4 regions of the Massilia pseudoviolaceinigra genome follow, and region 2 is predicted to be linked to each of the others. Evidence: predicted binding sites of a transcription regulator. Region 2 holds the regulator's gene; each other region holds the start of a gene.
What was found. Region 2 encodes sigma-54, which starts transcription at its own class of promoters, with help from an activator protein. Its sites were predicted from a motif close to TGGCANGNAANCTGCTTT; they were not measured.
Positions count from the first base shown of each region.

Region 1: a site for sigma-54 is predicted at 3,375-3,392, ahead of RBA40_RS27110 (PEP-CTERM sorting domain-containing protein). Genes of this name have one in related genera too.
Region 3: a site for sigma-54 is predicted at 3,000-3,017, ahead of RBA40_RS22895 (CmpA/NrtA family ABC transporter substrate-binding protein). Genes of this name have one in related genera too.
Region 4: a site for sigma-54 is predicted at 3,123-3,140, ahead of RBA40_RS27635 (PEP-CTERM sorting domain-containing protein). Genes of this name have one in related genera too.

Region 1 covers NZ_JAVCWL010000035.1:27,688-32,036, forward strand. The annotation lists gene RBA40_RS27100 (response regulator) at 1-1,647, opposite strand, end outside; gene RBA40_RS27105 (alpha/beta hydrolase) at 1,814-2,710, shown strand; gene RBA40_RS27110 (PEP-CTERM sorting domain-containing protein) at 2,723-3,334, opposite strand; gene RBA40_RS27115 (DUF5009 domain-containing protein) at 3,545-4,349, shown strand, end outside.
Region 2 covers NZ_JAVCWL010000005.1:63,780-68,128, forward strand. The annotation lists gene RBA40_RS06480 (KpsF/GutQ family sugar-phosphate isomerase) at 1-20, shown strand, start outside; gene RBA40_RS06485 (KdsC family phosphatase) at 20-562, shown strand; gene lptC (LPS export ABC transporter periplasmic protein LptC) at 584-1,207, shown strand; gene lptA (lipopolysaccharide transport periplasmic protein LptA) at 1,204-1,812, shown strand; gene lptB (LPS export ABC transporter ATP-binding protein) at 1,812-2,567, shown strand; gene RBA40_RS06505 (RNA polymerase factor sigma-54) at 2,570-4,042, shown strand; gene RBA40_RS06510 (hypothetical protein) at 4,065-4,349, opposite strand, start outside.
Region 3 covers NZ_JAVCWL010000025.1:70,190-74,538, reverse strand. The annotation lists gene RBA40_RS22915 (M66 family metalloprotease) at 1-837, shown strand, start outside; gene plsY (glycerol-3-phosphate 1-O-acyltransferase PlsY) at 1,187-1,804, shown strand; gene RBA40_RS22905 (DsbA family oxidoreductase) at 1,865-2,527, shown strand; gene RBA40_RS22900 (DUF427 domain-containing protein) at 2,529-2,819, shown strand; gene RBA40_RS22895 (CmpA/NrtA family ABC transporter substrate-binding protein) at 3,068-4,303, shown strand.
Region 4 covers NZ_JAVCWL010000036.1:71,573-75,921, forward strand. The annotation lists gene uvrA (excinuclease ABC subunit UvrA) at 1-351, opposite strand, end outside; gene ssb (single-stranded DNA-binding protein) at 684-1,193, shown strand; partial or broken gene RBA40_RS27630 (IS5 family transposase) at 1,357-2,293, shown strand; gene RBA40_RS27635 (PEP-CTERM sorting domain-containing protein) at 2,438-3,088, opposite strand; gene RBA40_RS27640 (glutathione S-transferase family protein) at 3,328-4,017, shown strand; gene RBA40_RS27645 (hypothetical protein) at 4,075-4,349, opposite strand, start outside.

The sequences.
Region 1 (4,349 bases), on a different contig from region 2:
ATCGACGCCGATCGCGATGAAGGCGTCGTTCGAGTTCTCCAGAATCACCTTGATGCGGCGCTGCTCGCGCACCAGCTGGGCCAGCAGCGGACGCACCTGGATCAGCAGCATCGACGCGCCCAGCCCGACCAGCGCGATGAGCATGAGCATCAGGGTATTGGCCTTGTTGCGCAGCGGCAGGTAGACGGTATCGAGATTGCTCTTGACCACCACGCCAAGGCCGAACTCGCGGATCGGGGTGTAGGCGGCGAACACGGCCACGCCGCGCAGGTCGCGCGTGACCGTCACCCCCGTATTCCCCAGCAGCGCCCGGTTGATCGGCAGGTTGACCTTGCCGTCGGGCTTGAGCATGGGAATGCGGAAGGTGTTCGGGTAAAAACGGGTGGGCGCGCACAGCGCATCCTTGCCGTCCAGGCTGCACAGCAGCACGTCGGACGAGGGACTGCTGGCGCGGATGCCGGCCAGCAGGCGGTCCACGATCGGCAATTGCTGTTCGGCCAGCATGCGCCCGACGACGCGCTCGCCGTCGCGCACCTCGTTTTCGGTGGCCAGCACGTAGTGACCGGGCCACAGCAGGCGGGCGCGCTGGCCGCTGGTGACCAGCGGCTGCCCCGCACCCGTGCCAGGCTCGGTGAACACACCGATGGAGGCGAGCACCCTGCCGTCGAGGCTCTCGAAACGCAGCGCGCTGATACCGGCGTTCATGAAACTGCCGGCAGCCTGCAGCAGCGCGGCGCGCGCGGGGGCATCGTCGGCGCCGGCGGCCAGGCGCGTCACCGGCCCCGTGACCGAGGGCCGGCTGGCGATGGTGCGCGGGAACCACAGGCTCGTTTCAAGCGAGTTGCCGACCGTGGCGGCGCTGCTGACGGCTGACAAGCGCATATTGTCGGAAATCGATTCCTCATAGCTGTCGCGCATGGCGGCAAAACCGGCCGCGCCGGCGCTCGCGGCCACCAGCGCCACCACCGCAATGGCGCGCGCGGTGATGCGGTTTTCCTTGTCCAGGACATCCCCGCGCACGGTGACGGTATTGCGCAGCGACCACAGGCCCAGCCCCAGCACGCTCATCCCGACGGCGGTGGGCGTGACCATGGCATTGTAGGCCGCCAGGCGGTACAGCACTTCGAGCTTGAGGAAGTAGCCGGCCAGGGCCGCCAGACCGAGTCCGGTCACGCCGGCCGCGCAGAAGGTCAGCAGGCCGGCCTGGCGCCGGCTGCGCCGCGGCAGGCGGATCAGGCGCAAGGCCATCCCGGCCAGCAGGAAGCCGATGCAGGTATTCGGCGCCACGCGCCCGGGATGGGGGGTGCTGGCGGTGGGCGCGGTGGGCACGCGCACGAAGTCGATTCCCAGGTTCAGGCCGGTGATGTGCTCGACCAGCACCAGCGCGGGCAGCACCAGCAGCAGCAGCACGCAGGCGTGCCACAGCGGCGCGTGCCAGCTCTTCGGGCGGGCGCGCGGCAGCACCAGGCAGCAGCATACGCCGGCGGCGATGAACAGGATCGGGCTGTTGATGCCCATCTGGGCCGAACCGGGGATCAGGGTGGCGATCGTGTTGCTGTTGAAAATCCAGCGCACCGCTACAAGCGTGCCCAGCAAGCCGACGAACAGGCCGGCGATTTGTTCGGCCGAGAAGACGAATTTTTTCATGGGGAAGCCAGGGTGCGGACCGGTAAAGATTACCACATGAAAATGCGCACAGCTATCAGCCCCGAGCGTTGTATTCCAGCCACGCGTATTGATGAGATCGTACTGTCGAGCTTGATGGCGGCCCCGGGGCATCACCCGGGCGCCGGAACCGGTTAAACTGATGCCTATGAACAATTCTCGAAAAGTCGCCGGCGTCGCCGGCATCGTCAGCGTGCTGTGGGTGGGCGTGACGGCGGCCATCGCGGCCAGCCAGCGCCGCCTGGTCTTCAATCCGACCGTCAAGCGCGAAGTCGACAATCCGCGCAGCAGCGGTCACCGCACGCGCGCCATCGTGCTGCGCGCGCGCGACGGCACCAAGCTGTCGGGCTGGCTGATGACGCCCCAGATTCCCGGTCCGCACCCGGCCGTGGTGTATTTCGGCGGCCGCTCGGAAGAAGTGTCGTGGGTGGTGCGCGACGCCGGCAAGCTGTTTCCCGGCATGGCCGTGCTGGCCATTAATTACCGCGGTTACGGCAATTCGCATGGCGAACCGGCCGAAGCCCACATGGTCGAAGATGGCCGCCTGCTGTTCGACTGGCTGGCCGAGCGCGCCCACGTCGATCCGCAGCGGGTGGCGGTGGTCGGGCGCAGCCTCGGTTCCGGGGTGGCGGTGCAGGTGGCGCTGGAGCGAGCGGTGCATTCGCTGGTGCTGATCACGCCCTACGATTCGATTCTGGCCATTGCCAAGCGCAAGTTCCGCGCGGTGCCGGTCGAGTACGTGCTGCGCCACCGTTTCGAGTCGGTCAAATACGCCTCCTCGCTGAACGCGCCGACTTACGTCCTGCGCGCCGCCTTCGACGACATCGTGCCGCATTCGCATACCGACCTGCTGGTGGCCCAGCTGGGCAAGCTGCACCTGGACGAAACCGTGCCCGATTCGGACCACATGAACATTCCCTACCTGGAAGCGACCCAGGAGCGCATCGCCGCGTTCCTGAGCGCCCGATTTGCCCAGCCGATCGAGGGCATTCCACTCGCTACCGCCCTGCCCGCGCAAGCCGTCAGCGCCGGCAAGACGCTGTAGGGCGCGCCCGATTCAGCGCCGGCGGCGCCGCGCCAGTGCCAGTCCCAGCACCGCCGTCCCGGCCAGGGTCAGGGTCAGGCTGCCCGGTTCCGGCACCGGGCTGGGCGGAACCACATTTTCGAAGCGCAGATTGTCGAGCGCCAGCGCGCCGTTGACGACCGGCAAGGTGCGAAACACCACGCGGTCGAAGCCGGACAGGAATTCGATGCCGATGAAGGAACCGGCGATGCCGTCGCCGCCGGTGTCGAAGAAGGTGCTGCCGACCAGGGTATTGCCGAGGTAGGCGTCGATGAAGGTGTCATCTTCCGGATTGGTGCTCGCGTCCGCGCCGAGCCGGGTGATCACCGACGAAAACACGATGCTGCCGTCGATCTCGGGCGAGCCGTCGATGAACTTGATCGCCACCCGGCTCGGCGGCGCCGGCGAGGTCGCATACACGTCGAGGTCGAAATTGACGAAGGTCGCGCCCAGCGGCGCGTACTGGCTGCCGATCGGACCGGCAACGGCATCCTCGAAATCGATCAGGGTCGGGGCGGTGAAGCCGCCGGCGCCGATCACGCCGGCCTGCGCCGTTCCGGCCAGCAATAGCGCCATGCAAGCCGCGACGGTCATTTTTCCTATCATATATTCTCCAATCTTCTTATGAGCAAAGCTGTCACAAGGCGAAGCAATATGCGTACCCGCAACATGTAGTCAATCTTTTCAGCGACTTAGCGCAACACTAACGGTTTCTTCCAGCTCTGCTGTAAAGAATGCCGACATGGCCGGTGATATAATCTTGTCTTCCGAACAGCTTTCCCAGCCGCCGGATTCGACAACCTACCCCCAGCGCCCATGCCCGTCCTGCTCAACGACCTGCCCCGGCAACGCATCCTGTCGGTCGACGCCTTTCGCGGCCTCACCTTCGTTCTCATGCTTTTCGTCAATTACCTGGCCGCTGCGCGCGGCGTGCCCGCCTGGCTGCTGCACGTCGATGGCGGGGCCGACGGCATGGGCCTGGCCGATATCGTGTTTCCCGGCTTCCTGTTTGCGGTGGGCATGTCGATTCCCTTCGGCGTGAACAGCCGCATCGCGCGCGGCGACGCTGCGCTGCGGGTGTTCGGCCATACGGCTTACCGGGCGCTGGCCCTGATCGTGATGGGCGTGTTCATGGTCAATGCCGAGTCCGGTTACAGCGAGCAAGCCATGCGCATGCCGATCGCGGCATGGTCGCTGGCGTTCTACGCGGCCGTGCTGCTGGTGTGGGGCGTGTACCGCTTCGACAACGCCTTGTTGAACCGCTGCCTGCGCGCGCTCGGCGTGGCGCTGCTGGCGGCGCTGGCCCTGCTCTGGCGCGGCGCCGACGGCACCAGCATGATGACGCCGCAGTGGTGGGGCATCCTCGGCCTGATCGGCTGGGCCTACCTGGCCGGCGCCGTGCTGTACCAGCTGGCGCGCGGGCAACTGACGCTGCTGCTGGGCGCCATGCTGGCCTGCCTGAGCCTGTACATGCTCGCCACCCGCAGCGGCACCGGCACGGCGCTGGCCGGGCATGCCATCCACAGCCTCATCGTGCTGGCCGGGCTGGTATGCGCGCTGCTGTTTTTCGACGGCCAACGCCCTGCTTCGCTGCGCCTGCGCCATGGCGCCGCCTTCGCGG
Region 2 (4,349 bases):
CCCGCGCGAAGGTGATCTGATGACTCAACCAGCAAACCAGCTCGACCACCTGCGCCGCGCCGCCGCCGTCAAGGTCATGATTTTCGACGTCGACGGCGTGCTGACCGACGGCAGCCTGACCTACGGCCCCGATGGCGAAGCGACCAAGACCTTCAATGTGCTCGACGGCCTGGGCATCCAGCTGCTGCAAAAGAGCGGCGTGGCCACCGCCATCATCAGCGCGCGCCAGTCGCCGATCGTGGTGCGGCGCGCGGCCGACCTGGGCATCATGCATGTCCACCAGGGCATCCACGACAAGCGCATCGCCTTTGCCAAGCTGCTCGAAGCGACGGGCGTCACGGCCGCGCAGTGCGGCTACATCGGCGACGACGTGATCGACCTGCCGCTGCTGCTGCAGGTCGGCTTTGCCGTCACCGTGCCGACCGGGCACCCGGAAGTGCAGTATCGCGCCCATTACGTCACCAAGGCCGGCGGCGGGCGCGGCGCAGTGCGCGAAGTGTGCGACATGGTCATGCGCGCGCAGGGCACCTACGAGACGGCCCTGGCGCCGTACTTCGCCTGATGCAAACGACAAGGAACGACCATGCATAAGCGCACCGCACACCGCTGGCGTCTGACCGCAACCATGGTGGTCGGGACCTTTTTCGCCTTCGGCACCTTCTGGCTGGTGCAGCTGGCGCAAAACGGCGACACCTCGGTCGATCCGAACAGTTTCAAGAATGAACCCGACTACATCGTCGAACAATTCAGCTTCGTGCGCATGACGCCCGAGGGCAAGCCGCGCTACCTGGTCTCCGGCGCCAAGCTCACGCACCGCCCGATCGACGATTCCTCGGATGTCGAATTGCCGGTGCTGCAGGGCGTCGCGCCCGGTCAGCCGGTCACGACCATCACCTCGCAGCGCGCGCGCATCCGCCACGCCCAGAACCAGGCGGACCTGATCGGCAATGTCAACGTGGTGCGGCCCGAGTCGCCCACCAACCGCGCCATGCAGCTCAAGACCGAAGCGCTGACCGTTTTTATCGACGAAGACCGCATGACGTCGGACCAGCCGGTCCAGGTCACGCTGGGCACTGCCACCATCACCGGGACCGGCATGGAGGCGAACAACGCGACGCGCGAGCTCAAGTTCGCCAGCCGCGGGCAGATCGTGTATCCACCGAAAGCGGCGCGCGCAGCGCCACCCATCACAGGTAAACCACAATGAAAAAATTTCTAGCCTTCGCTTTGCTCGGACTGGCCGCGGTGACCGCGTCCGCCGAAAAGGCCGATGCCACCAAAAAGGCGGTGATCGATTACGGTTCACTTGAAACCAACGAAGTAACCCAGGTGACGATATTCACGGGGGACGTGGTCGTCACCAAGGGCACCCTGATCCTCAAGTCCGACCGCGCCGTCGTCAAGCACACGCCGGAAGGCGACATGTTCGTGACGCTGACCGCCAGCCCCGGCAAGGCCGCCACGTTCCGCCAGAAACGCGACGGCGGCCCCGACCTGTGGGTCGAAGGGCAGGCCCAGCGCATCGAATACGATGAACGCAACGACATGATGAAGCTTTTCTCGGGCGCCAAGATCCGCCAGCTGGAAGGCCAGAAGCCGACCAACGAAATCGAGAGCGAATTCATTTCCTACGACAGCCGCAAGGAAGTTTTCCTGGCGCGTAACGACGCCAGCGGCACCAACAAGCCGGGCCAGGGTCGCGGCACCATGATCATCGCGCCGCGCAAGCCGCGCGCCGCACCGGGCACGCCGCCGGGAGCACCAGCACCGGCGCCAGCGCCGGTCACCACGCCAGCGGCGGGAACCCAATGATGGAAGCGAAGAATTGCGGCAGTACGCTGATCGTGCGCGGGCTGCAGAAAAGCTATGGCAAGCGCCTGGTCGTACGCGATGTGTCGCTGCAGGTCGATTGCGGCGAAGTGGTCGGCCTGCTCGGACCCAACGGCGCCGGCAAGACCACCTCGTTCTACATGATCGTCGGCCTGGTGCCGTCGGACGCGGGCACGATCGATATCAGCGGAGTCGATATTTCGAGCCTGCCGATTCACCGCCGCGCCGCGCTCGGCCTGTCGTATCTGCCACAGGAAGCGTCGGTGTTCCGCAAGCTGACGGTGGAAGAAAACATCCGCGCCGTGCTGGAACTGCAGAAGGTCGATGGCAAGGCGCTGACCAAGGCCCAGATCAACGAGCGCCTCGACACCCTGCTGGCCGACCTGCAAATTGAAAAACTGCGCGAGAACCAGGCCATGTCGCTGTCGGGCGGCGAGCGGCGCCGGGTCGAGATCGCGCGCGCGCTGGCGACCAATCCGCGCTTCGTGCTGCTCGACGAACCGTTCGCCGGGGTCGACCCGATTGCGGTCATCGAGATCCAGCGCATCGTGCGCTTCCTCAAGCAGCGCGGCATCGGGGTCCTGATCACCGACCACAACGTGCGCGAAACGCTGGGCATCTGCGACCGTGCCTACATCATCAACCAGGGTGCGGTGCTCGCCTCCGGTCGACCCGACGACATCATCGCCGATGAATCCGTGCGCCGGGTCTACCTGGGCGAACACTTCCGGATGTAGGCATGAAACAGTCCCTTCAACTACGTACCTCACAGCACCTCGCCCTCACGCCCCAGCTGCAGCAGTCGATCCGGCTGCTGCAGTTGTCGACCCTGGAACTGCACCAGGAGCTGGAGCAGCTGCTGAGCGACAATCCGCTGCTCGAACGGCTCGACGACCCGCTCGATCACTCGGTGCGCCTGCTGGGCGATGGCGCCATCAGCAGCACGTCGACCCCGACCGAAGCGGCGCCCGAGCCGGGTGCCCAGGACGCGCCGGCACCAAGCGAAGGCGAGGGCTTCGAAGGCGGCGAGACGGACAGCCCGGCCAGCAGCGACAACGATGGCGAGTGGGGCGACCTCGGTCGCGCCAAGACGTCCGACGACGAGGATTCGCGCCCGCAGCTGGAAGCCTCCGCCACCACCTTGCGCGAGCACCTGATGGAGCAGATGCGCGTGACCGTGCTGGAGGCGCGCGACCGCGCGCTGGTCGAACTGATCGTCGACGCCATCGACGACAACGGCTACCTGACCGAAACGCTGGAAGAAATCCACGAGCGCATGCCGCCCGAGCTGGAGATCGAGATCGAAGAACTGCGCACCGCACTGGCGCTGCTGCAAAGTTTCGATCCGGTTGGGGTGGGGGCGCGCAATGCGTCCGAATGCCTGGCGCTGCAGATCCGGCGCATGCCGGGCGTGGCGCTGGTCACGCGGCGCATGGCGCTGACGATTGTGGAAAACCACCTGACCTGGTTCGCGCAGCGTGAATTCAACAAGCTGAAAAAGGCGCTCGACTGCGACGATGAGGACTTGCGCGAGGCGCAGACCGTGATCCGCCAATGCAATCCGCATCCGGGCGCGGAGTTCGCGTCGGACGTGTCGGACTACGTGGTGCCGGACGTGATCGTGCGCAAGGCGAAAAACGGCTGGTCGGTGATGCTCAATAACGATGTCATGCCGCGCCTGCGCGTGAACAGCATGTACGCCGCGCTGCTCAAGCAAGGCAAGGGTGAAGGGCAGATGGGCGCGCAGCTGCAGGAAGCCAAGTGGCTGATCAAGAACATGCGCCAGCGTTTCGATACCATCTTGCGGGTGGCCGAAGCGATTGTCGAACGCCAGCGCAATTTCTTCTCGCACGGTGCGGTGGCGATGCGCCCGCTGGTGCTGCGTGAGATCGCCGACACGCTCGGCCTGCACGAAAGTACGATCTCGCGCGTGACCACGCAAAAGTACATGATGACGCCGCACGGCATGTTCGAGCTCAAATATTTTTTCGGCAGCCACGTGGCTACCGAAGCGGGCGGCGAAGCGTCATCGACGGCGATCCGCGCGCTGATCGTGCAGCTGACCAGCGCCGAGGATCCCAAGAGCCCTCTGTCGGACAGCAAGATCGCCGACATGCTGGGCGAGCAGGGCATGGTGATCGCGCGCCGCACGGTCGCCAAGTACCGCGAAGCGCTCAAGATTCCGCCGGTCGCCCTGCGCAAGTGCCTCTAGCCTGCCCAGGGCTGCGCGGCGCCTAGAAAAACTCCGGGTGCTCGCGCAGCAGCACCTGCTCGTACTGGTTCACCGCCTTGAACTGTTCCAGCCCCGGCGCCATGCGCCGGCCCGCATCCCAGCTGCGCCAGGCGCGCGGCATGTCGTAGCTCAGGAACAGCGCATCGCCCATATCCTTGTAGGCCCCGGCCAGCGCCGGATTGGCGCGCAACACGCTGGCGTACAGCGGGAGCGCGCCGCGCACGTCGCCCAGCTTGGCGCGCCAATTTGCTTCAAACAGCGCCAGCATGTGCTGCTTGTGTGTGGT
Region 3 (4,349 bases), on a different contig from region 2:
CTGGGCCACAACTACCGTCTGAACCACGCCGCTTGCGGCGGCGCCGGCTCGCCGGACCCGAAGTATCCCTACCCGAACGCGCAGCTGGGTACGGGCACCCACTACACCTGGGGTTATCTGTTCAGCAGGTCTGCCTTCTTCGATCCGCGCAACCCGAATACGCATGACATCATGAGTTATTGCGGCGGCAGCACCTTCTCGGACTACAACACCAATCTGATGCAGGCCTTCCTGACCCCGGCGGACACGCTCATGAAGGCGACGGCTGACAATGCACCGCAGGATCTGATCCTGGTCAGCGGCCAGATCAGCGGCGACAAGGCAACGCTGTCGCCCCTGAAATCGTACGTCGGCCGCGCCCGGGTGCAGGACAAGGGCGAGTACACCTTGCGTATCGTGACGGCCAAAGGCGCGCTCGACTATCCGTTCTCCACGCTGGTGGTCGACCATGCCGAGGAAATGAAGTCGCAGAACTTCAGCTTGTCGATTCCGAACCCGGGCCCGATCGTCAGTATTTCGGTGGTCAAGGGTTCGGCCAACCTGATGCAGTCGACCGCCCGCCCGACCCCGGAAGGCAGCGTCCAAGGCGGGAGAGCCGTGGTGCAGGTGCGCGAGCAGGCCGGCAAGGTGCAACTGAACTGGGATCATTCGCGCTATCCTTACCTGACGGTGACCTTGGTCACCGATGCCAAGCGCTCGACCCTGGCGCAGGATCTGCAAAGCGGCAACGCGGTCTTGTCCCTGGGCCCGCTGCCAGCCGGTGGCGCGTTCGAATTCAGCCTCTCCGATGGCGTCAATACGATGCTGGTCAAGCAGGAGCGCGACAGCGCACTGTAACGAGGCGGGGGCCAGTGAGCCCCTGGTAACGCAAAGCGGCCCGAAAGGGCCGTTTTGCGTTGTGCGTCCCTTTTTTCGGCGCCTTGCATGATCGGACTTCGCTTGGGCCATGGACATGCTGATTGAATGACATGGGCCGCAGGGAAGAGCGCACGATGTTCTCCGCGCAGGCTGACCGTGCCGCTGCGGGCCAAGGTCTGATGGGGTGGATGTTGCGCCGTTGATGAAAGAGCGTCCCGAACGGCCCCGGCAAGAGGGTGAACAGGGGTAAGCAGGGGTGAGCCGGCCGCGACTATGGTGTATATTCACGCCCGGCGCATGGCGCCTCTTCCCAACGAGAGAGACAACAATGAATACAGCAATTTTCACTATCGTCGCCTATCTGATCGGCTCGATTTCATTTGCCGTGGTGATGAGCCGCCTGTTCAGCCTGTCGGACCCGCGCACCTACGGTTCCAAGAACCCGGGCGCGACCAACGTGCTGCGCAGCGGCAACAAGGGCGCGGCGATTGCCACCCTGATCGGCGACGCCGCCAAGGGCTGGTTCGCGGTCTGGCTGGCGGTGCGCCTGTCGGGCGAGTATGGCGTGGGCACGGCCGGCATCGCGCTGGTGGCCGTTGCCGTGTTCCTGGGGCACCTGTGGCCCGTGTTCTTCCGTTTTGTGGGCGGCAAGGGCGTGGCCACCATCCTGGGCGTGCTGATCGGCATTAATGTCTGGCTGGGCCTGGCGGTGCTGGCGACCTGGCTGGTGGTCGCCTTCGTCTCGCGCTACTCCTCGCTGGCGGCGCTGGTGGCCGCGATCCTGGCACCGATTTACTACGGTCTGGCGTTCGGCATCGATGAACTGTTTTTCGCCGTGGTGGCGATGAGTTCGCTGCTGCTGTACCGCCATACCCAGAACATCGCCAACCTGATGGCCGGCAAGGAAAGCAAGATCGGCAGCAAATCAGCGGGCGCCAAAAAATAGGGTGTGCGGGTGCGATGTGCCGCTTGGCGCTAGAATGGAACGCCCGACCGACAGGAGCACCTGGTGACCAAGCTGAAAATTGATTTTGTATCCGATATCTCCTGCCCCTGGTGCGTGATTGGCCTCAAGTCGCTGGAACAGGCGCTGGGCCGCCTGGACGGCGTGGCGAGCGCCGAACTGCACTTCCAGCCCTTCGAGCTCAATCCGAACATGGTTGCCGAAGGCCAGGACATCGGTGAACACCTCACTGAAAAATACGGCGCCACGCCGGAGCAGGGCGCGCAGACGCGCGACATGATCCGCGCCCGCGGCGCCGATTTGGGCTTTCGCTTCGACATGGATGCGCGCAGCCGCATCTACAACACCTTCGACGCGCACCGCCTGCTGCACTGGGCCGAGCTGCAGGGGCGCCAGCGCGAACTGAAAATGGCGCTGTTCGAGACCTACTTCACCAAGGGCGAGAGTCCGGGCGACCACGCCGTGCTGGCGCGGGTGGCGGGCGAAGTGGGCCTGGACGCCGCGCAGGCGGCCGAGGTGCTCGCCAGCGGCGCGTATGCGGGCGAGGTGCGCGAGCGCGAGCGGTTTTATCAGCAGCAGGGCATCAGTTCGGTGCCGGCCATCATCATCAACGAGCGGCACCTGATTTCGGGCGGGCAGCCGCCGGAAGTGTTCGAGCAGGCGCTGCGCCAGATCGCAGCCGAATCCACGTCACAGGAGCATTGAGATGCCTACAGCAAGCTGGAACGGCGCCGTGATCGCCGACGCGCCCGAAGATCAGGTGCAGATCGTCGAAAACAATGTGTATTTCCCGATGTCGGCGGTCAGGCAGGAGTATCTGCAGCCGAGCGCGACCGAGACCAAGTGTCCGTGGAAGGGCACGGCGAACTATTTCAGCTTGCTGGTCGATGGCGAAACCAACCGCGATGCGGTGTGGACCTACCGCGCGCCGTTCGATGCGGCCAAGCAGATTGCCGGGCATGTGGCGTTCTGGAAGGGCGTGACCGTTCAACGCTAATTTGTCGTTCCCGCAGGAGCGCTTAGTCCCTGCGCGGGTAGTCGTTTCTGCCAATGGCAGGAACGACGGTTCAGCGGGCAGCCCACCCGTTCTGGTGCACCGCACAATAACGGTGCCGAAAACCTCCCATCACGGCGCTTTCCGCCGCTAAGTTCTTCCTCTCTCACTCTCATTTCCCCTTGGCACGCCATTTGCTGATGCTTTGGTAACGGCGCACGCCTGCGCCTCGCTTGCCAAACGAGGGAACCATGACGACCGACCGCACCACCCTGACCCGCCGCACCCTGCTCAAGGCCGGCGCCGCCGCCTCGCTGACCGGCCTTGCCGGCGGCGGTGTCTTCGCCGCCGGCTCCGACAAACCCGAAAAAGAAGAAATCAAGATCGGCTTCATCCCCCTGACCGACTGCGCCTCGGTGGTGATGGCTTCGGTACTCGGCTTCGACAAAAAATACGGCATCAAGATCGTCCTGAGCAAGGAATCGTCCTGGGCCAGCGTGCGCGACAAGCTGGTCAACGGCGAACTCGACGCCGCGCACGTGCTCTACGGCCTGCTGTACGGCGTCCAGATGGGCGTGGGCGGCGCCAAGAAGGACATGGCGGTCCTGATGAACCTGAACCACAACGGCCAAGCCATCACCCTCTCCAAAAAAGTGGCCGACAAGGGCGGCGTGGACGGCGCGTCGCTCGCCAAACTGATGCAGACCGATAAGCGCGAATACTCCTTCGCCCAGACCTTCCCGACCGGCACCCACGCAATGTGGCTGTACTACTGGCTGGCCACCTACGGCATCAACCCGCTCAAGGACGCCAAGGTCATCACCGTGCCGCCCCCGCAGATGGTGGCCAATATGCGGGTCGGCAACATGGATGGCTTTTGCGTGGGCGAGCCGTGGAACCACCGCGCCATCGTCGACGGCGTCGGCATCACCGCCGCCACCACCCAGGATATCTGGAAAGACCACCCGGAAAAAACCCTCGGCACCACACTCGAATGGGCCAAAAAATACCCGAACAGTGCACGCGCCCTGATCGCCGCCGTATTGGAAGCGAGCAAGTGGATCGACGCCGGCCTCGTCAACAAAACCAAGATGGCCGCCACCATCGCCGACAAGTCGTACGTGAACACCTCGGTCGATGTCATCAACCAGCGCATCCTGGGGCGCTACCAGAACGGCCTGGGCAAGACCTGGGACGACCCCAACTACATGAAGTTCTACAACGACGGCTCGGTCAACTATCCCTACCTGTCCGATGGCATGTGGTTCCTGACCCAGCACAAGCGCTGGGGCTTGCTCAAGACCGAACCGGATTACCTGGCCACCGCCACCAGCGTGAGCCAGATCGGGCTCTACACCGAGGCGGCCGCCATGGCCAAGGCGAGCGTGCCCAAGTCGCCGCTACGCACGGTGAAAATGCTCGACGGAACGGTCTGGGATGGCAAGAATCCCAAGGCCTACGCCGAATCCTTCAAGATCAGAGCCTAACCGGGAGCCCATGATGAGTGCCGTGCTCGAATCGATGCCGACTACC
Region 4 (4,349 bases), on a different contig from region 2:
CGTGCCGACGCGCGCGTACAGGAGGCGCAGGTAATCGTGGATTTCGGTGACCGTGCCGACCGTGGAGCGCGGATTGTGCGAGGTGGCCTTCTGCTCGATCGAGATGGCCGGCGACAGGCCTTCGATCAGATCGACATCGGGCTTTTCCATCAACTGCAGGAACTGGCGCGCGTAGGCCGACAGCGATTCGACATAGCGGCGCTGCCCTTCGGCATACAAGGTGTCGAACGCCAGCGACGACTTGCCGGAGCCGGACAGGCCGGTGATCACAATCAGCTTGTTGCGTGGCAGGTCGAGATTGATGTTCTTCAGGTTGTGCGTACGTGCGCCGCGAATGCGGATCTGTTCCATGTGTTGTGTGCCTTAAACGGGTCAGCTAATACTATAGCCGTGTTTCAGAAGCGACGTCTGCGGGGACGATTGCCGCGTCCGCAGTTGCGCGAGAAGCGTATTGACGTTGCTCAGGGGTTTTGTTTATTTTCACTGTATATAATACCAGTATTTTGGCGTGTGCATGCGTCTGAGGGGCGCATAATATGGGGCACCATGGCTGCGAACGGGACGCAGTATGGATGCAAGGAGGACGCAGTTTGGATGCGTTGGAGACGCACGCCGGAGTATAATCCTCGTCTAGAAAAATCATCGGGTTGCGGGACGCCGCAGCAGTTCAACAGGAGTAATACATGGCATCAGTCAATAAAGTCATCATCGTCGGCAACTTGGGGCGCGATCCGGAAATCCGCTACATGCCCAGCGGTGACGCCATCGCCAACATCGCCGTCGCGACCTCGTACAAATCGAAGGACCGCAACACCGGCGAGCAAAAAGAGCTGACCGAATGGCACCGCATTTCGTTCTTCGGCCGCCTGGCTGAAATTGTCGGCCAGTACCTGAAAAAAGGTTCTTCGGTCTACGTCGAAGGCCGCCTGCAGACCCGTAAATACACCGACAAGGATGGCGTCGAGAAGTACGCGACCGAAATCGTCGCCGAACAGATGCAGATGCTGGGCGGACGCCAGGGCATGGGCGGCGACGCCGGCGGCGGCGGCATGGACGATGGCGGCGGTTACGATTCGCAGCCGCAGCAGAGCCGTCCGGCGCCACAGCGCCAGGCGCCACCTGCGCCAGCGGCACGTCCGGCACCGAAGCCGGCGCCGAATTTCTCGGACATGGATGACGACATCCCGTTCTAAGACCCGCTGAAGTCATTCATGTAAAAAAGCCCTGTAACTATCTGAAGTTACAGGGCGTTTTAGTTACTGGTGGCGGCTACCCAGGGAAGTGCTGATTTAATCGCCACTGGTCGCCCTTATGTTGCCAAGCTGGCACAATAGCGTATCCCATCTTTCTGCATTCATGATGAAGCAATCGAGCTTTTCTGACGCCGAGTTCGCCAGCAAGAAGAAGCTGACGCGGCGTGATCGTTTTCTGGCTGAGATTGAGGCAGCGACCCCATGGCCGGCTCTGGTGGCAGCTCTACTGCCTTACTACCCGAAGGGTGACGGACGTGGCCGTCCACCGGTCGGCCTGGAACGTATGCTGCGCATGTATATCGCCCAGCTGTGTTTCGGCTTGTCGGACGAAGGCATCGAAGATGCGGTCTACGACAGCCAGTCTATCCGTGCTTTCGTTGGCATCGACTTGACGCACGAATCGGCGCCCGACGCGACCACACTGTTGAAGTTCCGCCGGCTGTTGGAGAACAATAAATTGACGCGTCGGATTTTCGATGAAATCAACGGACACCTTGCCGACAAAGGCTTGCTGATGCGCGAGGGGACGATCGTTGACGCCACCTTGATCGCTGCGCCCCCATCGACCAAGAACAAGGACGGTGAGCGTGATGAGGAAATGCGCCAGTCGAAGAAGGGCAATGATTGGTATTTTGGCATGAAAGCGCATGTAGGTGTGGATATGGCCACTGGCCTGGTTCATACCGTCGTAGGCACAGCAGGGAACGTATCTGACGTGACGCAGGCGTATGCGTTGCTGCACGGCGGCGAGAAGGCTGTGCTGGGCGACGCTGGTTACCAGGGGGTGGCCAAGCGCCCGCAAGGCGCTTAAGAAAAACCCACTGGGCCGCGCGCTTGAAAAGCTGGAGCACACGAAGGCCAGCGTGCGCGCGAAGGTTGAGCATTGCTTCCATGTTGTGAAGTGCCTGTTCAAACATCGCAAGAGGCGCTATCGCGGCCTCGCCAAGAACAACGCACAACTGTTCACGCTGTTCGCTTTCGCCAATCTGGTGCTGGCGCGCAGGTTCCTCGGGTCGCAGCACGCCCGAGTTGCGTCTTGATTGCAGCGGACGGCGGGAAGGCAGTCCAAATCAGTCGATTTCGGGCTCACGCTGACTGATTTCGACCCGAAAAATTGAAGGCGCAAATCGATGCCGAGAATTTCCGGCTGAACCGCGTCAGAAATCGATCAGATCAGCGCTTCCCTAGCGCGCGCGCTTACGGCGCCGTGCGATGCCGAGACCGGCGATGCCCAGGCCAAGCAAGGCCAGCGTTCCCGGTTCCGGCACATTAGTGCTTGGGAGCGTGGTCAGGCTGGCATTGTAGTAAAAGGTCCCGTTCATGAGCGGCCCGCGGTCGCAAGACTGGCTGAACGACGCGTCAAATGTGTCGAGGGCACCGGATTTGAAACTCAACTGATTGACGGTGAAACTGCCCCTCACTTTGTTGCACCCCCTGTGGTTGTAGCTCACGTCCAGGCCGGGATGGCCAGGCGACGCGAAAGCCGCCCGCTCCGCACTCGTATACGTGCCTCCAGCGGCAAGTGGGACGCCCAGCTCTTGGGTCGAAAAATCCAGCATGGCGTATTTGTCGGTCCAACCCAGTACGGTATCAACCATGTAGATGAAGGTCAGGTAATCGGTTGCCGGAGCAGCGAACGTGCCGGTATTGGTGAATTGAACGTTTTTCCGAGAGAGTAGTGGATTGCTGGAAGAATACACATCGTCGACCGCTTTTCCTCCGCTAATCCAGTCGCCAGGCGTGGCGCTCAGGGTGAGACGGGCCACCGAGGCGTGGCTCTGTGCCGCAAGCGCGATCGATGCAATAAGGAGGGCCTTGCCGATGATAAATTTCATTCCGTTTTTCCAGTTAGATGAATGGTTGTGTAGGAAGGCAAGGTTCATGCCCGCCATTTCAAAAACAGGTATGTTGTTATTAATCAATAAGTTGCAAGTTAGATATATTTGTGGTTCGCCATATCTTTTGCATGGTGTAAAGATTTCCGACAGTTGTGCCTTTGGTATCCCTGTGCAGATTTTTGACTCGGCGCGACATCGGGCACATACTTTCACTTTTGGAAAGCACAGGCAATCACATGAATGCGCTCACGCTCCACTACCATCCACTGTCGTCCTGCTGCCACAAGGTACTGATCGCCATCGACGTGCTCGGCATCGAGGTGGACAAGCGCCTGCTCAACCTGGGTGACCCCGGCGAGCGGGCCGCGCACCTGGCGCTGTGGCCTACGGGCAAGATGCCGCTCTTGATGGACGGGCTGCGTCCCGTGCCCGAAACGAGCATCATCATCGAGTATCTCCAGCGCCACCATGCCCGCCCGGGCCGTACGCTCATCCCGGATACGCCGGACGCGGCGCTCGACGTGCGTTTGTGGGACCGCCTGTTCGACCTGTACGTGATGACGCCGATGCAGGCGCTGACAGCCGACCTGCTGCGGCCCGAAGGCCAGCGCGACGCCCACGCCGTGGCCAAGGCGCGCGAAGGCCTGTCGTCGGCCTACGGCTTCATCGACCGCCACCTCGAAGGCCGGACCTGGGTCGCCGGCGATGCATTCAGCATGGCCGACTGCGCCGCGGCGCCGGCCTTGTTCTATGCCTTGGCCTACGTGCCGCTACCGCCGCAGCATGGCCACCTGGCGGCCTATGTCGAGCGCCTGATGGATCATCCCTCGGTGGCGCTCACCATCGATCAGGCACGACCCTACTTCAAGTTCTTTCCTGGCCGCAGCGGCTTGTCCCACCGCTTCTTCGACCCGGCCACGACTTGAGGTGCGGGCCGGGGGCCATCCAGTTGCACCAGGATCCGGACCCAGCCCTGCCTGTGCTTATCGACCGGGCGTGATTGCCCGAGCCGCTGGCACGCCGGCCCCCGCTTGCAACAACCACCCTTGCGCCGGCTGGGTTTTAAATTCCCTGAACGTGCCTTGTTCGGCTTCAATCATCGCTCCCAAGAAAGCACCGGCAAGGGCGCCTCCGGCAATGCCGGCGCCGCCGCTGACAGGCATGGTGCTCACCGTGGTGTGCACCGTCGTGTTCACGCCGGATGTGTTGACCGGACGCGGCGCGAGCGGCGCAACTTTCGAAAAATCGGGTGTGTCGT